DNA from 4 places in the Streptomyces sp. NBC_01525 genome. Region 1 is predicted to be linked to each of the others. Evidence: riboswitches for the same ligand, from Rfam matches in the RefSeq annotation. Region 1 holds a riboswitch; each other region holds the start of a gene.
The links. Region 1 has a riboswitch for cobalamin ahead of OG422_RS08685 (prenyltransferase/squalene oxidase repeat-containing protein). Riboswitches for the same ligand answer to the same signal wherever they lie in the genome.
Positions count from the first base shown of each region.

Region 2: it holds a riboswitch for cobalamin, as region 1 does, so the genes downstream of both, OG422_RS21320 (ribonucleoside-diphosphate reductase subunit alpha) here and OG422_RS08685 (prenyltransferase/squalene oxidase repeat-containing protein) in region 1, are expected to answer to the same signal.
Region 3: it holds a riboswitch for cobalamin, as region 1 does, so the genes downstream of both, OG422_RS06525 (cobalamin biosynthesis protein) here and OG422_RS08685 (prenyltransferase/squalene oxidase repeat-containing protein) in region 1, are expected to answer to the same signal.
Region 4: it holds a riboswitch for cobalamin, as region 1 does, so the genes downstream of both, cobN (cobaltochelatase subunit CobN) here and OG422_RS08685 (prenyltransferase/squalene oxidase repeat-containing protein) in region 1, are expected to answer to the same signal.

Region 1 covers NZ_CP109397.1:1,946,008-1,951,742, reverse strand. The annotation lists partial or broken gene OG422_RS08695 (CbiQ family ECF transporter T component) at 1-66, opposite strand, end outside; gene OG422_RS08690 (SCO2322 family protein) at 63-716, opposite strand; gene OG422_RS08685 (prenyltransferase/squalene oxidase repeat-containing protein) at 716-1,984, opposite strand; cobalamin riboswitch at 2,162-2,302, opposite strand; partial or broken gene OG422_RS08680 (MBL fold metallo-hydrolase) at 2,484-3,215, opposite strand; gene OG422_RS08675 (aldehyde dehydrogenase) at 3,471-4,922, shown strand; gene OG422_RS08670 (ferredoxin) at 4,922-5,158, shown strand; gene OG422_RS08665 (hypothetical protein) at 5,301-5,447, shown strand; gene OG422_RS08660 (phosphotransferase family protein) at 5,523-5,735, opposite strand, start outside.
Region 2 covers NZ_CP109397.1:4,731,310-4,737,044, reverse strand. The annotation lists gene mctP (monocarboxylate uptake permease MctP) at 1-1,093, shown strand, start outside; cobalamin riboswitch at 1,267-1,432, shown strand; gene OG422_RS21320 (ribonucleoside-diphosphate reductase subunit alpha) at 1,598-4,024, shown strand; gene OG422_RS21315 (ribonucleotide-diphosphate reductase subunit beta) at 4,024-5,082, shown strand; gene def (peptide deformylase) at 5,156-5,735, opposite strand, start outside.
Region 3 covers NZ_CP109397.1:1,444,342-1,450,076, forward strand. The annotation lists gene OG422_RS06515 (anion permease) at 1-728, shown strand, start outside; gene OG422_RS06520 (hypothetical protein) at 754-987, shown strand; cobalamin riboswitch at 1,169-1,322, shown strand; gene OG422_RS06525 (cobalamin biosynthesis protein) at 1,448-2,446, shown strand; gene OG422_RS06530 (cobyric acid synthase) at 2,443-3,999, shown strand; gene OG422_RS06535 (putative cobaltochelatase) at 4,112-5,735, shown strand, end outside.
Region 4 covers NZ_CP109397.1:3,289,082-3,294,816, reverse strand. The annotation lists gene OG422_RS14725 (precorrin-2 C(20)-methyltransferase) at 1-1,129, opposite strand, end outside; gene OG422_RS14720 (precorrin-8X methylmutase) at 1,126-1,752, opposite strand; gene cobG (precorrin-3B synthase) at 1,861-3,309, opposite strand; cobalamin riboswitch at 3,748-3,899, shown strand; gene cobN (cobaltochelatase subunit CobN) at 3,936-5,735, shown strand, end outside.

The DNA of each region.
Region 1 (5,735 bases):
CAGCGCCCACAGCCACCAGGCGCCCGCGTGCAGCGCCGTACTCCGGGTGGCCTGCGGCGCCCTCATCCGCGACGGCGACGGGCCTGCCACACCGCCGCCGCCCCCAGCACCACGACCGCCGCGCCGCCACCGAGCAGCCCCGCCGACGGTCCGCCGTCGCCGTCCGCCCCGGCCGAAGGCTTCCCCGGCGCCTTCGGCTCGGACGTACCCGAACCGCTCACCTGCTCCGCGCACCCCGCCTCCGGATACCCGGCGACCCCGCACAACAGCCCCTGCGCGTCGTACCGCAGCGGCTTCGCCACCGCGGCCAGCGCCTCACCGGCCGACGCGTCCTCGGGCACCCGCGCGCACGCCGTCCGCTCCCGCGGCGGCCGCTCACCGTCCGGCGCGTCCGCCGCCGACCCGAAGTCGACGACGACGCCGACCCGCTTCGTCCCGGACTTCTGCGGCGTACCGGAGCACAGCTTCCCGAAATCGGCCGCCGCCCGCGGCCGGTCCACCGCCGACGACTCCGCGCTGACCGTGAACCGGAAACCGGCCACCGCACCGTCCGCGGGCCGCAGCGTCGCCGGGCCCTGCGTCGCGTACGCCCACGTGCCGCCCGCGCCGTCCCAGAACGACCAGTACCGGTACCCCTGCGCCTGCGCCGGGCCCGCGCCCAGCGCCGTCACCGCTCCGGCCAGCGCCAGCGCACCGGCCCACCGCGACCGCCGCATCACTGCCCGCGCTTCCGGCGGCCGCTCAGCAGGAACCCGATACCGGCACCCGCGGCGAGCCCCACCGGCACCAGCCACCACGCGCTGATCGAGCCGGTGCCCTTCTCCTTCGGCACCGCCTTCTCCGCGGCGGCGGACGGCTTCGGGCCCGTCGCGTTCAGCGCGGCCACCAGATCCGTACCGCCGAAGTCCCGCGGGTCGGTGCCCGTGGCGTGCGCCGCCAGCACCAGCTGCGCGTACGCCGCCGGACCGGCCTGCTTCGCCCACGCCGGGCCGTTCTTCTCCAGCCACGCCAGCGGCTTGGCCGCCGCCGCGCCGTGCCCGCCGGCGGCCAGCGCCACCACCGCGTCCGCGGTGTTCCCGACATCCGGCTGCGGCTCGGCGCCCGGCATCGCCGACATCAGATGCTGCCCGTGCGCGTCCATCTCCTTCACCAGGTACGCGCTCGCGCCCGACGCGGCGGACCGCAGCGCGGCCGCATCCGCACCGGTCGGCTCCTTCTTCCCGCCGCAGTCCGGCGCGGCCACCGGGGTGTCGGCGTCCTTGCCCGCCGCCGGGACGACGAAGCCCTTGCCGAGCGCGCCGGTCGCCGCGGCGGCCGAGGCATCCGCGTTCGCCGCCGCGCCCTTGAGCTGGAAGGTGAACGCACCGCGCTCGGCGGGCTTCACCGCGCACCCGAGCCGGAACGTCAGCAGCCCCTCGTACGGCGTGTGCCCCTTCGGCGACGTGACCTTCGCCGGGTCCTCGCCCGCCGCGGCCAGCGCGCCGATGACCACCGCGGTGGAGTTGGCGTCGCTGGGTGACCCCGGCATCGACGGCCAGCCGCCGTCGTCGTTCTGCACCGACGTCAGCCAGTGCACCGCCTTGTCCACCGCCTGGCCGTGCCCGCCGAGCGCCGCCAGCGCCTGCACCGCCGCGCCCGTCTGGTTGGTGTCCCGCATCGTCGACGCGCCGCACGCCTTCGCGGTGTCGGCGCGGTACGCGGTGAACGCGCCGTCGGCGCACTGCTGGCCGGTCAGCCAGTCCACGGCCGTGGCGGCGGGCTTGACCTGCACGGTGTGCTGGGCGAGCAGCGCCAGCGACTGCCGCCACACGCCGTCGTACTGCGGGTCACCGGAGCCGTACAGGCCCGCGGGCAGCTTCTTGGGGGACGGCGCCGGAGTGGCGAACGCGGCGGGCGCGGTCGCCGCGACCGGCACGAGCGCCGCGGCGCACACCACGGCGGCGCGGCGCACCAGGGCGGCGCGGGAAGGGGCCAGGGGGGCCATCGTCGGTGCCTCTCAGTCAGGTCGCTCGGAGCGCTCGGGGCGTCGCGGGGCGGACGGCCGCGCTCGGCCCTCCACCCGCACGACGGCCGGGGCCGTACGCGGTGGCACCGGGCTCAGCTCCGTATACCTCGACGGTGCCGCCACCGGTCCGGCCGCCGCACGCGGCCCGCCGGTGGCGGGAGCCTGTCGCGCCCCATCGGGTGTTCCGGCTCGTGCGGACCGCGCCCACGGCGCACGTCCGCCCTGACGGTTGCGGGTCAGCGCCGGAATTTCACCGGCTTCCCCCGATCGGGCACGGATGGAGTTGTCCGCACATTTTAGCGGTCGCCCCGCTACGCCCACCCGGCGCCGGGGCGGCGGCCACCGCGGTACGAAGGCAGGCGCGGCCCGACGGTCACCGCCGTACGGCCGCCACCGGGGCGCGACGGCCACCCGGCCCCGGCGCCACCGGGGTGCGACGGCCCCGCCGAGACTTGTCGGCCGCCCCGTGCCGTACGCCTCACACCGCCCGGTACGTCACCGGATCCGACCCCGGCACCGCCTCCGCCCGGCCCAGCGTCATCAGCCGCCGCAGATGCGCCTCGGCCTCCGCCACCGCGATGTTCCGCGAGGCGTACGGGATCCGCTCCCAGGGACGGTTCCACTCCATCGCCACCGTCAGCTGCCACAGCGTCAGCGGCTCCGCGAGCAGCCGTACCGGACCGCCGAGCCGCGCCTCGTGGTGATCGAGCAGCGCACGGGCCCGCCCCGCCGCGTCGGTGAACGCATGCTGATGGGCGGGCAGCACCTCCGCCGGGGCGAGCCGCGCGACCCGCTCCAGCGACGCGAGGTAATCCCCCAGCGGGTCGGTGGGCGCCTCGCCCGGCCCCTCGTACACACCGATGTGCGGGCTGACCCCCGGCAGCAGATGATCACCGGAGAACAGTCGCCCGAACCCGGCGCCCGGCGCCCGCCCCGGGTGCGCCTCCTCCAGATGCAGACAGACATGGCCGGGCGTGTGCCCCGGCGTCCAGACGGCACGCAGCCGACGGCCGGGCAGCTCCAGCAGCTCACCCGGGGCGATGTGCCGGTCCGGCACCGCCGCCCGCTGACCCGGCAGCTCCCCGCCGCCCGTCAACGGCGCGAGATGCTCCTCGGGCGCCCCGGCGGCGGCCAGCTTCGCGGCCAGCCGCGCCCGCCACGCGGCGGGCCGCGCCGCCCGGGTGCGCCGGACGACATCGGCGTCCACGGAGGCCCGGTCGCGAAGGCGGCGACGGCGCGGGCCCCGCCGCCGGTTCCCGGAGGCCCTGTGGACTCCTGCTCCGGGAGGTGGTATCAGTTCAACGACCCATAACTGACGTGCCGTCAGAATTGCTTCGGTGTCGCTCCGCCCCCCGGCGGACGGCCCGGGACGGCGCCGGACACGCGCGACGCGCAGGCAGTTGACGGAAGTTCCCGCCCCGCCCCGGACGCCGGGCGGGGCGGCCGACCGCGGGAGGCGGCAGCCATGAGCGACCTCGTCGAACACGGCAAGCTCTACATAGGCGGTGAACTCGTCGACCCCGCCGGACCCGACACCCTCGACGTGATCTCCCCGCACACCGAACAGCTCATCGGCCGCGTCCCGCACGCCACCCGCGCCGACGTCGACCGCGCCGTCACCGCCGCCCGCACCTCCTTCGACTCCGGCGTCTGGGCCGACACTCCGCTGGAGGAGCGGATCGCGGTGGTCACCCGCATCAAGGACGCCTTCGCCGTCCGCAGCGAGGAGATCGCCAAGGTCATCAGCGCCGAGAACGGCACCCCCTACACCTCCGGCGTGATGGTCCAGGCGCTCGCCGCGATGCTGGTGTGGGACGCCGCGCTGACCGTGGCCCGCGACTTCCCGTTCGAAGAACGCCGCGACGGTCTCCTCGGCCCGCTGCTCATCCGCCGCGAGCCCGCCGGAGTCGTCGCCGCGGTCGTCCCCTGGAACGTCCCGCAGTTCACCGCCGCCGCCAAACTCGCCCCCGCCCTCCTCGCCGGATGCTCCGTCGTCCTCAAGGTCTCGCCCGAGACGCCGCTCGACGCGTACCTCCTCGCCGACATCGCGACGGAGGCGGGCCTGCCGCCGGGCGTCCTGTCGATCCTGCCCGCCGACCGCGAGGTCAGCGAATACCTCGTCGGGCACCCCGGCGTCGACAAGGTGTCGTTCACCGGCTCCGTCGCCGCCGGGAAACGCGTCATGGAGGTCGCCGCCCGCAACCTCAGCCGCGTCACCCTGGAACTGGGCGGCAAATCCGCCGCGGTGATCCTGCCCGACGCCGACCTGGACGCGGCGGTCGCCGGGATCACCCCGTTCGCCTGGATGATCAACGGCCAGGCGTGCGTCGCCCAGACCCGCATCCTCGCCCCGCGCTCCCGCTACGACGAGATCGCCGAACGGTTCGCCGCCGCCGCGGGCGCCCTGACCGTCGGCGACCCCCTCGACCCCGCCACCGAACTGGGCCCCCTCGTCACCCGCCGCCAGCAACAACGCTCCCTCGACTACATCGCCCTCGGACAACAGGAGGGCGCCAAGATCCTCGCCGGCGGCGGCGTCCCGTCCGACCGGCCCACCGGCTGGTACGTCGAACCCACCCTCTTCGGCGACGTCACCCCCGCCATGCGCATCGCCCGCGAGGAAATCTTCGGCCCGGTGATCTGCCTGCTCCCGTACGAGGACGAGGCGGAGGCGGTACGCATCGCCAACGACTCGGAGTACGGCCTGTCCGGCTCGGTGTGGACCGCCGACACCGGCCACGGCATCGACCTCGCCCGCCGCGTCCGCACCGGCACCTACTCCGTGAACACCTTCAGCATCGACATGCTCGGACCGTTCGGCGGCTACAAGAACTCCGGCATCGGCCGCGAGTTCGGCCCCGAAGGGTTCGGCGAATACCTGGAGCACAAGATGATCCACCTCCCGGCGGGTGCGTGATGGGCGACCGCTGGCAGGTGACGGTGGACCGCGGCGTCTGCATCGGCTCCGGCATGTGCGCCGCCACCGCCCCGGACCACTTCCGCCTCGACAGCGCCCGGCAGTCCCATCCGGTGAACCCGGAAACGGACGCGGCGGAACCTGTCCTCGCGGCAGCTGAGGGGTGTCAGGTGGAGGCGATTGTTCTTGCGCTCACGGGGAGTGGGGAGGTGGTGTTTCCGCCGAGGGAGGAATGAGGGGCTATTTGGGGCTGGAGGCGGGGGAGGGGTGAGTTCTGGGGCGTGGGGCGGAAGCGTTAACGACTCCTAACAAAAGGAGGTTTCCGGACCTCGGGAATGACGATGTGTCAGTTCTCGTCCGGGCGTGTATCGCTGGGTCGTGGAAGGAGCAATCGCGCTGCTGCACTGGTTCCGCCGCCTGCGTACCCGCTGGGAGATCCGCGACGACATCCACCACGCGTTCGTCACCCTCGACTGCGCTGTCATCTGCTGGCGACGACTGCGCACCGTACTTTGTCGAGAGTAAGGGCGGGCGATCAGCCCAGGGGATGGCCTGCTCGATGCGTCAGAGCGCATTCGTAGCAGTCAGGCCCGCGCAGCCTCACATCCGGGATCTCAGCACGTCGACCTCACAGCCCGGCGCGAACGGGTCGAAGCCGTGCTCGATCAGCCAGCGAACTGCCAGCAGGCTTCGCAACGACCACCACGCGTGGATCACGTCGAGGTCGATGTCGGTGCCATAGCCGGTGAGGACGTCGTCGAGGTGCTCCTCGTGTCCGAGCGTGAAGGTGGCGAGGTCGTACAGGGCATCACC
Region 2 (5,735 bases), 2.8 Mb from region 1:
GCTCGCCGCGTACACCTACTCCTCGGGGCTGCGCGCCCCGGCGCTGATCGCGTTCGTCAAGGACGGGCTGATCTACCTGGTCATCGCCGTCGCGATCATCTACATCCCGATCAAGCTCGGCGGTTTCGACGCGATCTTCCACGCGGCGGGCAAGGCGTTCGCCGAACCGGGCCCGACCGGCAAACCGCGCGGTGAGCTGGCGAGCGGCCCGAACAGCCAGTGGGCGTACGCCACGTTGGCGCTCGGCTCGGCGCTCGCGCTGTTCATGTATCCGCACTCGATCACCGCGACGCTCTCCTCCCGCAGCCGCAATGTGATCCGCCGCAACACCACGATCCTGCCGCTGTACTCGCTGATGCTGGGCTTCCTCGCGCTGCTCGGCTTCATGGCGATCAAGGCGGGCACGGAGACCCACGGCAACGCCCAACTCGCCATCCCGCAGCTCTTCGAGGACATGTTCCCGAGCTGGTTCTCGGGCGTGGCGTTCGCCGCGATCGGCATCGGCGCGCTGGTGCCCGCCGCGATCATGTCCATCGCCGCGGCGAACCTCTTCACCCGCAACGTCTACAAGGACTTCCTGCGGCCCGGCGCCACGCCCGAGCAGGAGCACAAGGTCGCCAAGCTGGTGTCGCTGCTGGTGAAGGTCGGCGCGCTGGTCTTCGTGCTCAGCATGGACAAGACCGTGGCGATCAACTTCCAGCTGCTGGGCGGCATCTGGATCCTCCAGACGATGCCGTCGCTGGTCGGCGGCCTGTTCACCCGGTGGTTCCACCGCTGGGCGCTGCTGGCCGGCTGGGCGGTCGGCATGGCCTACGGCACGCTCGCCGCCTACGGCGTGGCGAGCCCGACGCAGGCCCACTTCGGCGGCTCCAGCGCGGAGATCCCCGGCATCGGCCAGATCGGCTACATCGGCCTGACGGCGTTCGTCCTCAACGTCGTGGTGACGGTCGTCCTGACCGTCGTCCTGCGCGCACTCAAGGCCCCCGACGGCATCGACGAGACCAGCCCCGGCGACTACACCGCGGACGCCGGCGACAAGGGCGTCACGCCGGATCTGCCGCCCGCGACGGCGGACGTTCCGGCGGGCCGCTGACGTCGCGGACGCGACCTCTCCCCGCAGGCCGCCGTGTTCCTTCCGGGACGCGGCGGCCTGTTGTTCGGGGCGAAGGCCCGCTCGCCCAGTCGTGGCACGGCTCGGCCGACCCGAGACCACTGACAGCCACCCATCCCTCACCACACCGCACTAGATATGGGGGTGCACCCAAGAGCCCACCACCACATGTATGCTCGTCCTCGCTGTCGCCGCAGGGGAATCCGGTGTGAGTCCGGAACTGTCCCGCAATGGTGTACGAGAGCGCAGATATCCCCCGATATCGCCTGATCGGCGTGCGCCCCGTGAGTCCGAAGACCTGCCGATGGTACGTCCGCGCCGCCCTGGTCCGGACGTCGAGATGTCCGGGCCCCGAGGGATGGGCCGGTGGACGCCGCGCGGGCCTCCGCGCGCCCGAGCGCCCCTGTGTGCCGCCGGGCGCCGCCGCCCGCCGTGGACGTCCGTCGCGCCTCCCTCCGGCCCCCGCCGAGTGAGGGAGAGCACCACGTGACCACCGCGCCACCGCAGTCCGCGACCGACGCCGAGGCCGCAGCGCTTGAGACGGCCACGTTCCCCGCCGACGCCCCAGGCCAGGACCCGCCCGGCACCGCCCTGCTGCGCACCCTGACCGAGCTGACCGCCGACCTGACGGCCACCGACCCCGGCAAGATCGCCGCCGCCGCGCTCCGCGGCCGCCACCCCGGCTCCGACGAGGCCGGGCTGCGGGAGCTGGCGATCGACGCCGCCGCCGGTCTGATCGGCGACGAGCCTCAGTACTCCAAGCTCGCCGCGCGGCTGCTCACCCTCGCCATCGCCGAGGAGGCCGCGCGCGAGGGCGCCGTCTCGTTCTCCGCGTCGGTCGCCGCCGGCCACCGCGAGGGCCTGATCTCCGACTCCACCGCCGCTTTCGTCGCCACCCACGCCGAGGAGCTGGACGCCCTCGTCACCCGGGCGCTGGCCGACGGCGCCGACGACCGGTTCGGCTACTTCGGGCTGCGCACCGTCCACTCCCGCTACCTGCTGCGCCACCCCACCACCCGGCAGGTCATCGAGACCCCGCAGCACTTCCTGCTCCGGGTCGCCTGCGGTCTGGCCGAGAACGACTCGGCGCGGGCGCTGGCCGACGTCGCCGAGCTGTTCCGCCTGACCAGCTCGCTGTCGTACCTGCCCTCCTCCCCCACCCTCTTCAACTCCGGCACCCGCCACCCGCAGATGTCGTCCTGCTATCTGCTGGACTCGCCGCTGGACGAGCTGGACTCGATCTACGACCGCTACCACCAGGTCGCCCGGCTCTCCAAGCACGCCGGTGGCATCGGCCTCTCGTACTCCCGTATCCGGGCCCGCGGTTCGCTGATCCGCGGCACCAACGGGCACTCCAACGGCATCGTGCCGTTCCTGCGGACCCTGGACGCCTCGGTCGCGGCGGTCAACCAGGGCGGGCGTCGCAAGGGCGCCGCCTGCGTCTACCTGGAGACCTGGCACGCGGACATCGAGGAGTTCCTGGAGTTGCGCGACAACACCGGCGAGGAGGCGCGGCGCACCCACAACCTCAACATCGCGCACTGGATCCCCGACGAGTTCATGCGCCGCGTCGAGGCCGACGCCGACTGGTCGCTGTTCTCCCCCTCGGACGCCCCGGAGCTGGTCGACCTGTGGGGCGACGAGTTCGACGCCGCGTACCGCACGGCGGAGGCCGAGGGCCGCGCCACCAAGCAGGTCCCGGCGCGGGTGCTGTACTCCCGGATGATGCGCACCCTGGCGCAGACCGGCAACGGCTGGATGACCTTCAAGGACCACGCCAACCGCACCGCCAACCAGACCGCCGAGCCCGGCAAGGTCGTCCACTCCTCCAACCTCTGCACGGAGATCCTGGAGGTCACCGACGACGGCGAGACCGCGGTCTGCAACCTCGGTTCGGTCAACCTCGCGGCGCACCTCGGCGACCCCGCCGCCGGGTGGGAGGACGCGATGGACTGGGAGCGGCTGGACGCCACCGTCCGCACCGCCGTCACCTTCCTCGACCGCGTGGTGGACATCAACTTCTACCCGACCGAGCAGGCGGCGGCCTCCAACTCCCGCTGGCGGCCGGTGGGTCTGGGCCTGATGGGCCTCCAGGACGTCTTCTTCCGGCTGCGGCTGCCGTTCGACTCGCCCGAGGCGCGTGCGCTGTCCACCCGGATCTCCGAGCGGATCATGCTCGCCGCCTACGAGGCGTCCGCGGACCTCGCCGAGCGGCACGGCCCGCACCAGGCGTGGTCGGCGACCCGTACCGCCCGCGGGGTGCTCCACCCCGACCACTACCCGGACGCCGAACCGCTCTGGGCGGACCGCTGGGCCGCGCTGCGCGCCCGCGTCGCCGAGACCGGTATGCGCAACTCGCTGCTGCTGGCCATCGCCCCGACCGCGACGATCGCCTCCATCGCGGGCGTCTACGAGTGCATCGAGCCGCAGGTCTCCAACCTCTTCAAGCGCGAAACCCTCTCCGGCGAGTTCCTCCAGGTCAACGCGTACCTGATCGAGGAGCTGAAGGCGCTGGGGCTGTGGGACGCCCGCACCCGGGACGCGCTGCGCGACGCCAACGGCTCGGTCCAGGACGTCCCCTGGATCCCCGAGGAGACCCGGGCGCTGTACCGCACCGCCTGGGAGATCCCGCAGCGCGCGCTGATCGACATGGCCGCGGCCCGCACGCCCTACCTCGACCAGAGCCAGTCGCTGAACCTCTTCATGGCGTCGCCGACCATCGGCAAGCTCAGCTCGATGTACGCCTACGCCTGGAAGCGCGGCATCAAGACCACGTACTACCTGCGCTCGCGTCCGGCGACCCGGATCGCGCAGTCCGCCCGCGCGGCCGTCCCCGCTCAGCTGCCGGTGACCGACCCCGAAGCGGTCGCCTGCTCCCTGGAAAACCCCGAGTCCTGCGAGGCCTGCCAGTAATGCCCGACACCACCCTCACCCCCAACGCCGCCGCGGCCCACACCGCCACCACCGGCACGAAGAACCTCCTCGACCCGGGCTTCGAGCTGACCCTGCGGCCCATGCGGTACCCGGACTTCTACGACCGCTACCGCGACGCGATCAAGAACACCTGGACCGTCGAGGAGGTCGACCTCCACTCCGACGTCACCGACCTCGCCAAGCTCTCCCCGGGCGAGCAGCACCTGATCGGCCGCCTGGTGGCGTTCTTCGCCACCGGTGACTCGATCGTCTCCAACAACCTGGTGCTGACGCTGTACAAGCACATCAACTCCCCCGAGGCGCGGCTCTATCTGAGCCGTCAGCTCTTCGAGGAGGCCGTGCACGTCCAGTTCTATCTGACGCTGCTCGACACCTACCTGCCCGACCCGGACGACCGCGCCGCCGCGTTCGCCGCCGTCGAGAAGATCCCGTCCATCCGGGAGAAGGCGGAGTTCTGCTTCAAGTGGATGGACTCCGTCGAGTCCATCGACCGCCTGGAGTCCCAGGCCGACCGCCGCCGCTTCCTCCTCAACCTCATCTGCTTCGCCGCCTGCATCGAGGGCCTGTTCTTCTACGGCGCGTTCGCCTACGTGTACTGGTTCCGCTCCCGCGGCCTGCTGCACGGTCTGGCCACCGGCACCAACTGGGTGTTCCGCGACGAGACGATGCACATGGACTTCGCGTTCTCGGTCGTCGACACCGTCCGCAACGAGGAGCCGGAGCTCTTCGACGCGGAGCTGGAGCAGCAGGTCGTCGCGATGCTCAAGGAGGCCGTCGAGGCGGAGCTGCAGTTCGCGCACGACCTGTGCGGTGAGGGCCTGCCGGGCATGAACACCGCGTCGATGCGTGAGTACCTGCAGTGCGTCGCCGACCAGCGGCTCCAGCGGCTGGGCTTCGCGCCGGTCTTCGGCTCGGAGAACCCGTTCTCCTTCATGGAGCTGCAGAACGTCCAGGAGCTGACGAACTTCTTCGAGCGCCGGGCGTCGGCCTACCAGGTCGCCGTCGAGGGCTCGGTCTCGTTCGACGACGACTTCTAGGACACACACCACGAGCGGCCCGTGGACGGGATTCCGTCCACGGGCCGCTCGGCGTTTTCGGCCGGTGCGCCGGTCAGTCGTTGGCGACGACGGGGTAGCGCGGCTCCTGCTCGGCCATCTGCTTCAGCGCGCCCTTCCGCTCCCGCTTGGAGAGGCGGTCGATGTAGAGGTAGCCGTAGAGGTGGTCGGTCTCGTGCTGGAGGCAGCGCGCGAAGTAGCCGGTGCCCTCGACGGAGATCGGGTTGCCCTGGGCGTCCTGGCCACGGACGACGGCGTAGTCGGGGCGGGCCAGCTCGGCGTAGGCGCCGGGCACCGACAGGCAGCCCTCGTTGGAATCGTCCAGCATCCGGCGGGCGGCCGGGAGTTCGTCGAGGACGGGGTTGCAGACCGCGCCGACGTGGCGGACGCCGTTGTCGTCCGGGCAGTCGTAGACGAAGACCTTGAGGTCCACACCGATCTGGTTGGCGGCCAGGCCCACGCCCTCGGCGGTGCGCTGGCTGGCGAACATGTCGTCGATCAGCTGCGCCAGCTCGTCGCCGAACTCCGTGACGTCCTGGCACTCTTTGTGGAGCACGGGGTTGCCGACAACCGTGATCGGCCGGGACGTGCCCCGCTCACGGTGAGCGCTCTCCCGCTCCGCCGCGTCCGTCGTG
Region 3 (5,735 bases), 500 kb from region 1:
ACCGCGCCGGGCAGATCGCCTCGGCGGCGCTGGTCTCGCTGGCGCACGGCACCAACGACGCGCAGAAGACGATGGGCGTGATCACCCTCGCGCTGATCACCGGCGGTGTGGTCGCCCCGCACGCCGACCCGCCGCTGTGGGTCATCGCCTCGGCCGGTCTGGCCATCGCCCTCGGCACCTACCTGGGCGGCTGGCGGATCATCCGCACGATGGGCAAGGGCATCACCGACATCCAGCCGCCGCAGGGCTTCGCCGCCCAGACCAGCGCCGCGGCCACCATCCTGGCCTCCTCGCACCTCGGTTTCGCGCTCTCCACCACCCAGGTCTGCTCGGGTTCGGTGATGGGTTCGGGTCTGGGCCGCAAGGGCGGCGTGGTGCGCTGGTCGACGGCGGTGCGGATGGTCGTCGCCTGGTGCCTGACGCTCCCGGCCGCGGGCCTGGTCTCCGCCGGTGCCGCGCTCCTGGCCGACCAGGGCGACTGGGGCATCACCGCCGTCGCCGTCCTCGCGCTCGGCATCTGCGGCGCCATCTGGGCCGCGTCCCGCCGCAAGCCCATCGACCACACCAACGTCAACGAGGCCGAGGCCACGGAGCCGCCCGGTGTGGTCACCGCGGCCCTCCAGACGGTCGCCCCTCCCCCGGCCGGGTCGCTCGCGCCCGCCGAGGGCGAGGAGGCCGCCCTCGCCGCGAGCGCCCCGCGCGCCACGACCGCGACAGCCGCCGGCTGACCGCCCGACTCTGAGGAACCGCAGCATGAGCATCGACTGGGCAGCTCTCGGCCAGGTCTTCGGCGTCACCCTGGTGGTGACGGTCGGGATCGTGGGCCTGTTCACGGTCGGCATCGTCGGCACGGCCCGCCTCCGGCAGGAGGGCGCGGCCGCCACGGCGGGCGCCCCGAGCACCGGCGCGCGGATCGGCGGCCTCGCCGCGTACGCGGTCTGCGCGGCCGCGGTGGCGTACGGCCTCTATCTGATCGTCGCCGCCTGACCCGTCCGGCAGTACGCGCACGGCGCCCGGTCACCGCAGCTCCGCGGTGACCGGGCGCCGTGCGTTGTGAGGGCCCTGTGGTGTGGGCCACAGGCCGTGCGGTACCGCGGCGTCGCAGGTCACGGGCGAGTTGACGGGGTTGGCGGGGCGTGGTGGACTTCCCACGCCAATCGGCGACAGCAGAGGAAGTCCGGTGCGAATCCGGCGCGGTCCCGCCACTGTCACCGGGGAGCGTTCCTCCGACGAAGGCCACGGTCCGCCTCGTGCACGCCCGACGGGCGCACGCCAGGGCTGGAAGGCCGGGGGAAACGCCGATCCGGGGAGCCAGGAGACTCCTGTCGCCGTCACGTCGAACCAGGGCGCGGACCCTGAGTGAGGACATACCCCATGCCCGGCAGCCCGCTCAGAGTCTCCCGTGTGCCTTCGGTGATCCGTCGAGGCGTGACGGCGGTCTGATCCGATGCGTGCCGAACACGCCACCTACGCGTGCGGTGCGGCCCTGGGCTTTCTCGGTGATCTGCTCGCCGCCGACCCGCGGCGCGGCCATCCGGTGGCCGCCTTCGGGCGCGCCTCGACGGCCGTCGAGGCCCGGCTCTGGCGCGACCACCGCGGCCACGGCGCCGTGCACGCCCTGCTCTGCGCGGGCGGTGCCACCGCTGGTGCCGCCCTGCTGCGGCGCGCGGTGCGCGGCCCCGCGCCCGTCCCCTCCGCCGCCCGTACCGCCGCCACCACCGCGCTGACCGCCGCGACCGTCTGGTCGGTGCTGGGCGGCACCTCGCTGGGCCGGGAGGCGCGGGCCGTCGGCGATGCGCTGGCCGCCGGGGACCTGGCGCGGGCGCGGCGGCGGCTGCCGCATCTGTGCGGCCGGGATCCGCAGGCGCTGGACGGGCCGCAGATGGCGCGGGCGGTCGTCGAGTCGGTCGCGGAGAACACCTCGGACGCCGTGGTGGGCGCGCTGGTGTGGGGCGCCGTCGGCGGTGTCCCGGGCCTGGTCGCGTTCCGGGCGGTGAACACCCTCGACGCGATGGTGGGTCACAAGTCGCCCCGCTACCGCCGGTTCGGCTGGGCGTCGGCGCGGCTGGACGATGTGGCCGGGTGGCCCGCCTCCCGGCTGACCGCCGCGCTCACCGTGTTCGCCGCCCCGGACCCGCGCGGCGCCGCGCGGGCCTGGCGGCGCGACGGCGGAGCGCATCCGAGCCCCAACGCGGGCCCGGTGGAGGCCGCGTTCGCGGGGGCGCTGGGCGTACGGCTCGGCGGGACGCTGGCGTACGGCGGGCGCGTCGAGCACCGGCCGCGGCTGAACGAAGCGGGGCGGCCGGTGGCGACGGAGGACATCGCGCGGGCGGTGCGGCTCTCGCGCCGAGTGAGCGTGCTGGCGTTGACGACGACGGTGGCCGGGCGGCTGCTGGCGGGCGCGGTGCGTCCGGCCCTCGCCCGGCGGAAGGGCAGGATCCGGTGACGGGCGGCGGGCTGCTGATCGCGGGGACCACCTCCGACGCGGGCAAGAGCGTGGTGACCGCGGGGATCTGCCGCTGGCTGGTGCGGCAGGGCGTGAACGTCGCGCCGTTCAAGGCGCAGAACATGTCGCTGAACTCGTTCGTGACGCGGGACGGCGCGGAGATCGGCCGGGCGCAGGCGATGCAGGCGGCGGCCGCCCGGGTGGAGCCGTCCGCGCTGATGAACCCGGTGCTGCTCAAGCCCGGCGGGGACCGCAGCAGCCAGGTGGTGCTGCTCGGCAAACCGGTCGGCGAGATGAGCGCGCAGGGGTACTTCGGGCGCCCCGGGAGCGGGGCGCGGCCCGGCGGGCGCGCGGAGCTGCTGGCCACCGTCACCGACTGTCTGGCGGAGCTGCGGCGCGCCCATGACGTGGTGATCTGCGAGGGCGCGGGCTCCCCGGCGGAGATCAACCTGCGGCGGACCGACATCGTCAACATGGGCATCGCGCGGGCCGGGCGGCTGCCGGTGGTGGTGGTCGGCGACATCGACCGGGGCGGCGTGTTCGCGTCGTTCTTCGGGACCACGGCGCTGCTGTCGAAGGAGGACCAGGCGCTGGTCGCCGGGTATCTCGTCAACAAGTTCCGCGGCGATGTGGCGCTGCTGGAGCCGGGCCTGGACATGCTGCGGGAGCTGACCGGGCGGCCGTCGCTGGGCGTGCTGCCGTTCGCGCACGGGCTGGGCATCGACGAGGAGGACGGGCTGCGGGTGTCGCTGCGCGGCGCGGTCCGCGAGAGCGTGGTGGCGCCGCCGCACGGCGCCGATGTGCTGCGGGTGGCGGTCGCGGCGGTGCCGCTGATGTCGAACTTCACGGACGTGGACGCGCTGGCCGCCGAACCGGGCGTGGTGGTGCGGTTCGTGGACCGCGCCGAGGAGCTGGCGGACGCGGATCTGGTGGTGCTGCCGGGCACCCGCGGCACGGTGCGGGCGCTGGCCTGGTTGCGGGAGCGGGGGCTGGCCGACGCGGTCGCCCGGCGGGCCGCCGAGGGCCGTCCGGTGCTGGGGATCTGCGGCGGGTTCCAGATGCTCGGCGAGGTGATCGACGACGAGGTGGAGTCGCGGGCGGGCACCGTGCCGGGCCTGGGGCTGCTTCCCGTACGGGTGCGGTTCGCGGCGGAGAAGACGCTGGCCCGGCCCGTCGGCACGGCGCTCGGCGCACCGGCCGAGGGGTACGAGATCCACCACGGTGTAGCCGAGGTCGGCGGCGGGGAGCCGTTCTTCACCGACGCCGACGGGCGGCCGCTGGACGGCTGCCGGTCGGGCGCGGTGTGGGGGACGCACTGGCACGGGTCGCTGGAGAGCGACGCGTTCCGGCGGGCGTTCCTGAGCCGGGTGGCGGCCGACGCGGGGCGGGCGTTCGTCCCGGCGCCGGACACCGGTTTCGGCGCGCTGCGCGAGGAGCAGCTGGACCGGCTCGGCGATCTGATCGAGGAGCACGCCGACACCGGTGCGCTGCTGCGGCTGATCGAGGAGGGCGTCCCGCCGGGGCTGCCGTTCGTCCCGCCGGGGGCGCCGTGAGGGCGCGCGGATCCGTAGGACGCCACGCAAGGGTGCCCGAGGGCACGGACCGGTCGGCCGGGGACGGCCGCAAGCCAGATGACCTGGGTCGTTACGAAGGAGTGATCGCCACATGAGCGCCCGCTATCCGTTCACCGCCGTCGTCGGAATGGACGACCTGCGGCTGGCGCTGCTGCTGAACGCCGTCAGCCCGGCGGTGGGCGGCGTCCTCGTCCGCGGCGAGAAGGGCACCGCCAAGAGCACCGCGGTGCGGGCGCTGGCGGAGCTGCTGCCGGAGGTGGCGGTCGTCGGTGGCTGCCGGTTCAGCTGCGATCCGGCCGCGCCGGACCCCGGGTGCCCGGACGGGCCGCACGGCGCGGCGGAGGCGGCGCACCGGCCCGCCCGCATGGTGGAGCTGCCGGTGGGCGCCTCCGAGGATCGGCTGGTCGGCGCCCTGGACATCGAGCGGGCGCTGGCCGAGGGCGTGAAGTCCTTCGAGCCGGGCCTGCTCGCCCGGGCGCACCGCGGACTGCTCTACGTCGACGAGGTCAACCTCCTCCACGACCATCTGATCGATCTGCTGCTGGACGCCGCCGCGATGGGCGCGTCCTACGTCGAGCGGGAGGGCGTCTCCGTCCGGCATGCGGCGCGGTTCCTGCTGGTCGGGACGATGAACCCGGAGGAGGGCGAGCTGCGGCCGCAGCTCCTCGACCGGTTCGGGCTGACCGTGGAAGTCGCGGCGGACCGGGATCCGGAGCGGCGGGTGGAGGTGGTCCGGCGGCGGCTGGCGTTCGACGACGCTCCGGCGGCGTTCGCGGCGCGCTGGGCGGCGGACGAGACGGCGCTGCGGGGGCGGATCGCCGCCGCGCGGGCGCTGCTGCCGTCGGTGCGGCTCGGCGACGGGGTGCTGCGGCAGATCGCCTCGGTCTGCGCGGGGTTCGAGGTCGACGGGATGCGCGCGGACCTGGTCATGGCGCGGACGGCGACGACGCTGGCCGCGTGGGCCGGGCGGACCGAGGTGGCCACCGAGGACGTGCGGCAGGCGGCGCTGCTGGCGCTGCCGCACCGCAGGCGGCGGGCGCCGTTCGACGCGCCGGGCCTGGACGAGGAGAAGCTGGACCGGATCCTGGAGGAGTCCGCCCCGGAGGACGACCCGGAGCCGCCCGGCCCGCAGGACGACGAACCCCCGTCGGGCCCGGAAGGGCCGGACGGCCCGGAGGGCGGGCCGGACGGCGGTGGCCCGGACGGCGGTGGCCCGGACGGCGGCGGTCCCGATGGTGGTGGCGCGCCGCCGCCCCGGGAGGAGACCGTGCCGGGGCCGCGCGAGCAGGAGACGGAGCCCGCGCCGGGCCGGGACGGCGACGGCGGGGAGCCGGGCGGCGAGCCCGACGGGCGTCCGGCCGGGGCCCCGGCGGCGCAGCAGGCGGCGGTCGCCGCGGGCGAGCCGTTCGCCACCCGGCGGCTGGACGTGCCGGGGCTGGGCGCGGGCGTGGACGGCCGCCGGTCGCGGGCGCGGACCGCGCACGGCCGGACGACCGGGGCGCGGCGGCCGCGCGGCGCGCTCGGCAAGCTGCATCTGGCGGCGACGCTGCACGCGGCCGCGCCGCACCAGCGGGCGCGCGGGCGGCGCGGCCCGGGCCTGGTGGTGCGCCGCGACGATCTGCGGGAGGCGGTCCGCGAGGGGCGGGAGGGCAACCTCGTGCTGTTCGTGGTGGACGCCTCCGGGTCGATGGCGGCGCGGAAGCGGATGAGTGCGG
Region 4 (5,735 bases), 1.3 Mb from region 1:
CGACCCGGCGGCCGCGGCGGGCCAGGTCGAGGGCGAGTTCGGCACGTTCGGACTCGACCTTGTTGTCGGAGCCGTGCCGCAGCTGCCCGGGGCGGACCGGGACCCGGTCCAGGTAGGTGGTGTAGCCGACGAGGTCGTCGGCGGCGGCCAGTGCCCCCCGCGACTCCGGCGTCAGCCACAGTGGTCCGGCCGGTCCGGTACCGACGACGACCACGTCGCCGGTGACGGTGCCGGGCGCGTCGCCGGGCGCGTCGCCGGGGGCGTGGGCCGCCTCCCCGGGCGCCCCCGACACGTCCTCCGGGGCGCCCCCGGACACGTCCTCGGGGGCGTGCGCCACCTCCCCGCGCGCCCTGGACACGTCCCCGGACACGTCCCGTTCCGCAACCCGGCTCGGCACCACCGCCACCGAGAAGTACGGCACGGACGCGGGGTCGACGTCCTCCAGCGCCCCGGTCCGTTCGCCCGCCATCGTGGCGCGTTCGACGTAACGGGCCTCCGGCAGCCGGCCCGAGCGTTCCATCGCGCGCCGGACGGCGGGGAAGGTGCGGCCCAGCTTCATGACGACGGCGGAGTCGGTGGCGGCCAGCCGCGCCGTCAGCTCCTCCTCGGGGAGCGTGCCGGGCAGCACCGTCAGCACCTCGTCGGCCTCCACCAGCGGCCTGCCCAGCCGGGCGGCGGCCGCGTTGATCGAGGTCACGCCGGGGACGACCTCGGTCGGGTAACGGTGCGCCAGGCGTTTGTGCATGTGCTGGTACGAGCCGTAGAACAGCGGGTCGCCCTCGGAGAGCACGGCGACGGTGCGGCCCGCGTCGAGGTGCGCGGCGAGCCGGGCCGCGGCCTCCTCGTAGAAGTCGTCGAGCGCACCCCGGTAGCCACCGGGATGGTCGGTCGACTCGGTGGTCACCGGGTAGACCAGCGCCTCCTCGATGTGGTCGGCGCGCAGATGCCCGGCGGCGATGGCGCGCGCGATGGACCGGCCGTGGCGGGCGCTGTGGTACGCCACCACGTCGGCCTCCGCGATGACCTGCACGGCCCGTACGGTCATCAGGGACGGGTCGCCGGGGCCGAGCCCCACGCCGTAGAGGCGGCCCGGGGTCCGGGCGCCGGACTGCTGCTCGGACACGCTCACTCCTCCTCGCTCGCCAGGGCGTTGACGGCGGCCGCGGCCATGGCGCTGCCGCCGCGCCGCCCGCGCACCACCAGGTGCTCAAGACCCGACGGGTGGGCGGCCAGCGCCTCCTTGGACTCGGCGGCGCCGATGAAGCCGACGGGTATGCCGAGCACCGCGGCGGGCCGCGGCGCGCCCTCCTCGATCATCTCCAGAAGGCGGAAGAGCGCGGTCGGGGCGTTGCCGACGGCGACCACCGCGCCGTCCAGCCTGTCCCGCCACAGCTCCAGCGCGGCGGCGCTGCGGGTGGTGCCCATCTCGGCGGCGAGCGCGGGCACCGACGGGTCGGCGAGGGTGCACACCACCTCGTTGTCGGCGGGCAGCCGCTTACGGGTGACGCCGCTGGCGACCATGTTCGCGTCGCACAGGATCGGCGCACCGGCGCGCAGCGCGGCGCGGGCGCTCGCCACCACGCCGGGGGAGTAGGCGAGGTCGCGGACGAGGTCGACCATGCCGCAGGCGTGGATCATCCGGACCGCGACCCGGCTGACGTCGGCGGGCAGCCCCGCGAGGTCCGCCTCGGCGCGGATGGTGGCAAAGGACTGGCGGTAGATCGCCGCCCCGTCCTTCTCGTAGTCGAACACGGTGCCCTCGGTGTGGTGGGTTGGTGATGGGTCGTCGCTGGTGGGGTGCTGCATAGGGGTGGGGTACGCGCTAACGGGGCCGGGGCCCGGGGCGCGGCCCGGTGGCGGTCACGGCGTGGTGCCGGGAGCCGCCGGGGGCATCCCGGGCGCGAGGGCGTCCGCGGCCTGCCGCACGGTGGCGCCCGCCGCGAGCGGCTCGGGTGGCGCCCCCGGCCGGACCACGGTCACGTCGTAGCCGCCGTCGGTCGCCAGGACGTCGATCCAGGTGCCGTGCGGGTGGCCGCAGCGGCGGGCGCAGCCGGACCACTGCACCGGCAGCGCGGTGGCGCGCCCCAGGGCCGCCGCCACGGCGGACGCGTCGGCCCGTACGTCGGTCAGGGACTTGGCGCACCCGGGGCGTCCGGTGCAGGCGCCGAGCCGGTGCCAGGGCGAGTCCGGGTCGGTGACCAGGCCCGCGTCCGCGCACTCCCGCAGCCGGGCGGCGGCCACCGGCGCGGACAGTCCGGGGACGAGAACGCCGCGCCACGGGGTCAGGCGGAGCGTGCCGTCCCCCTCGGTGGCGGTACGGGCCAGGAGGCGCCACTGCGCGCCGGTCAGCCGCCCCAGCGGCGCCGGGACGCTCAGCGCGCGGTGCCCGTCGGGGCCTTCGACGAGGCCGGGTGCCGGGGCGGGCGCGCCGCGCTCCGGCCGGGCCGGGACATCGCCGGGCGGCAGGTACACGGCGGGAATCCCGTCGGCGCGCAGCCGCTCGCCGACGGCGCGCACGGTCGGCGCCGCGCCCCCTGGCAGATCCCGGAACCGCCAGGCGCCGCTGCCGCTCGCGTCGACGGCGTCGAGGAAGACCCGGGCGGCGGCGAGCGCGGCCCGGGGGGCGTGGGCGGCGGGGATCCGCAGGGCCGGCCCGACACCGTCGTTGGGGCTGTCGGGGCTGTCGGGGCTGTCGGGGCTGTTGGAGTTGTCGGGGCCGCCGAGGAAGAGGAGAGCGGGCGCCCCCTGTTCTGCGACTTCTGCGACTTCTCCGTCTGCTGCGTCCACTGCGGCTTCTGCGACCAAGGTCACATCCCCGCCGAGGCCCGCCACATCGCCCCGGCCGTCGTCCAGGACGAAGAGGAAACGGCCCGAAAGCCGCGCCGTCCACTCCTGCCCGCAGAGCAGTTCGTCCAGCTCACGGGCCCACCGCCGCACGTCGGCGGGGGCGCGGCCGTCGATTCCGGCGAGCGGTGAGGCGATGAGGTTGCGGACGCGCTCATGGCGTACGGAGGGCAGTAGTCCGGCGTCGGCCAGCAGGGCGGCCAGGTCGCCGCCGCAGTCGTCGCCGAGGCCGCGCAACTCCACGTTCCCGCGCGAGGTGAGGGAGAGTCCCCCGTCCCCGAACCGCTCCGCCGCGTCCGCCAACGCCATTGCCTGACGTGCCGTCAACTCCCCGGCGGGCACCCGTACGCGGGCCAGCGCACCGTCCGCCGCCGCGTGCAGCCGCAGCGCTCCCGGGCAGGCGTCACCGTGCTCGCGCAGCGGTGGCTGGGCCCCGGGGGGCCGGTTCGAGGGGGAGGGCGGCATGGCCGCGAGCATACCGACGTCGTCCCGGGCGGCGACGGTGAGCCGGACCACGTACGGACTACGTACGGGCCACGTACGGGCCACCGGGCGGGGCGCCCGCGATCCCGTACGGGCACCCCGGAGGGGGCCGCGCGGCAACCCGTACGGCCACCCCGTAGGGACCCTGCGCGAAGCGCCGGCGGGACCCGGTGCGCACCCTGGACGGACCCCGTGAGGGAAACCCGGACGGCCCGTACAAGCCAGATATCGGACCCGTGAGGGAAACCCGGACGGCCCGTACAAGCCAGGTGCCGGACCCCGTACGGGCCTTGCACGCACCCCCGTACGGGCACCCCGTAGGGGGCCAGGGCCCCGGCCCCGCCCGCCACCGCTCCCCGGCCTCCGCCCGCCACCCGCTCTCCCCGACCCCAAGCCCCCCTCCCCCACCAGCGCATCAGCCCTTACCATTCACTCCGGTGGGTCGTCCGGCCCGCCGACGCCGGAGACGGCGACATGGGAGGAAGCCCGGTGAGAGTCCGGCGCGGTCCCGCCACTGTGAGCCCGGCAGCTGCCGGGTGAGTCAGGAACTCCCGCCGTCCAACGAACCACCCGGGGCGCGGATACCCCGAGGAAGGCTCTGCGCTCGCATGCTTCTGCTGCTGTCGACCTCCGACACCGATCTCCTCAGCGCCCGCGCCGCCGGCGGCCCCGTGCCGTTCCGGCTCGCCAACCCAGCCCGGCTCGACCTCGCCGAACTCCCCGCGCTGCTCGACGGCGTCGACCTCGTCGTGGTCCGCCTCCTCGGCGGCATCCGCGCCTGGGAGGAGGGCCTGAACCTCCTCCTCGCCGAGGGCCAGCACCGCCCCGTCGTCGTCCTCACCGGCGAACAGGCCCCCGACGCCCAGCTGATGGAGGCGTCCACCGTCCCGGTCGGCACCGCCGCCGAGGCGCACGCCTACCTCGCGCACGGCGGGCCCGAGAACCTCGGCCGCCTCGCCCGTTTCCTCTCCGACACCGTCCTGCTGACCGGTCACGGCTTCGCACCGCCGCAGCCCGCGCCGACCTGGGGCGAGCTGGAGCGGCCCACGGCCCGTAAGGACATCGACGGCCCGCTCATCCCGGTGCTCTACTACCGCGCCCACCACATGAGCGGCAACACCGGCTTCGTCGACGCGCTGTGCACCAAGATCGAGGAGGCCGGGGGCCGCCCGCTGCCGCTCTTCGTCGCCTCGCTGCGGGCGCCCGAGCCGGAGCTGATCGACGCGCTGCGCCCGGCCGACGCCCTCGTCACCACCGTCCTCGCGGCGGGCGGCACCAAGCCCGCCGAGGCGTCCGCCGGCGGCGACGACGAGTCCTGGGACGCGGGCGCGCTCGCCGCCCTGGACGTGCCGATCCTTCAGGCACTCTGCCTGACAGGTAACCGCGCCGCCTGGGAGGAGAGCGACGAGGGCCTCTCCCCGCTGGACGCCGCCACCCAGATCGCGGTCCCCGAGTTCGACGGCCGCCTGATCACCGTCCCGTTCTCCTTCAAGGAGATCGACGAGGACGGCCTGCCGACGTACGCCGCCGACCCCGAGCGCGCCGCCCGCGTCGCCGGGATCGCCGTCCGCCACGCCCGCCTGCGCCACATCCCGGCCCAGGACAAGAAGCTGGCGCTGGTCCTCTCCGCGTACCCCACCAAGCACTCCCGCATCGGCAACGCCGTCGGCCTCGACACCCCCGCCTCCGCCGTCGCCCTCCTGCGCCGCCTGCGCGAAGAGGGCTACGACTTCGGCGACGAGGACGTACCCGGCCTGGCATCGGGCGACGGCGACGAGCTGATCTACGCCCTCATCGAGGCGGGCGGCCACGACCAGGAGTGGCTGACGGAGGAACAGCTCGCCCGTAACCCCGTCCGCATCCCCGCCGCCGACTACAAGCGCTGGTACGCCACGCTCCCGCAGGTGCTGCGCGACGCCGTCGAGGAGCACTGGGGCCCGCCGCCCGGCGAGATGTTCCTCGACCGCAGCCACGCGGACAAGCTGGGCCGCGACCCGGAGGGCGACATCGTCCTCGCCGCCCTGCGCCGCGGCAATCTGCTGATCCTCATCCAGCCGCCGCGCGGCTTCGGCGAGAACCCGATCGCGATCTACCACGACCCCGATCTGCCGCCGTCCCACCACTACCTGGCCGCCTACCGCTGGATCGCGGCCTCCGCCGACGACGGCGGCTTCGGCGCCGACGCGATGATCCACCTCGGCAAGCACGGCAACCTGGAGTGGCTGCCCGGCAAGAACGCGGGCCTCTCCGCCGCCTGCGGCCCGGACGCCGCCCTCGGCGATCTCCCCCTCATCTACCCGTTCCTCGTCAACGACCCCGGCGAGGGCACCCAGGCCAAGCGCCGCGTCCACGCCACCCTCGTCGACCACCTCGTCCCGCCGATGGCGCGCGCCGACTCGTACGGCGAC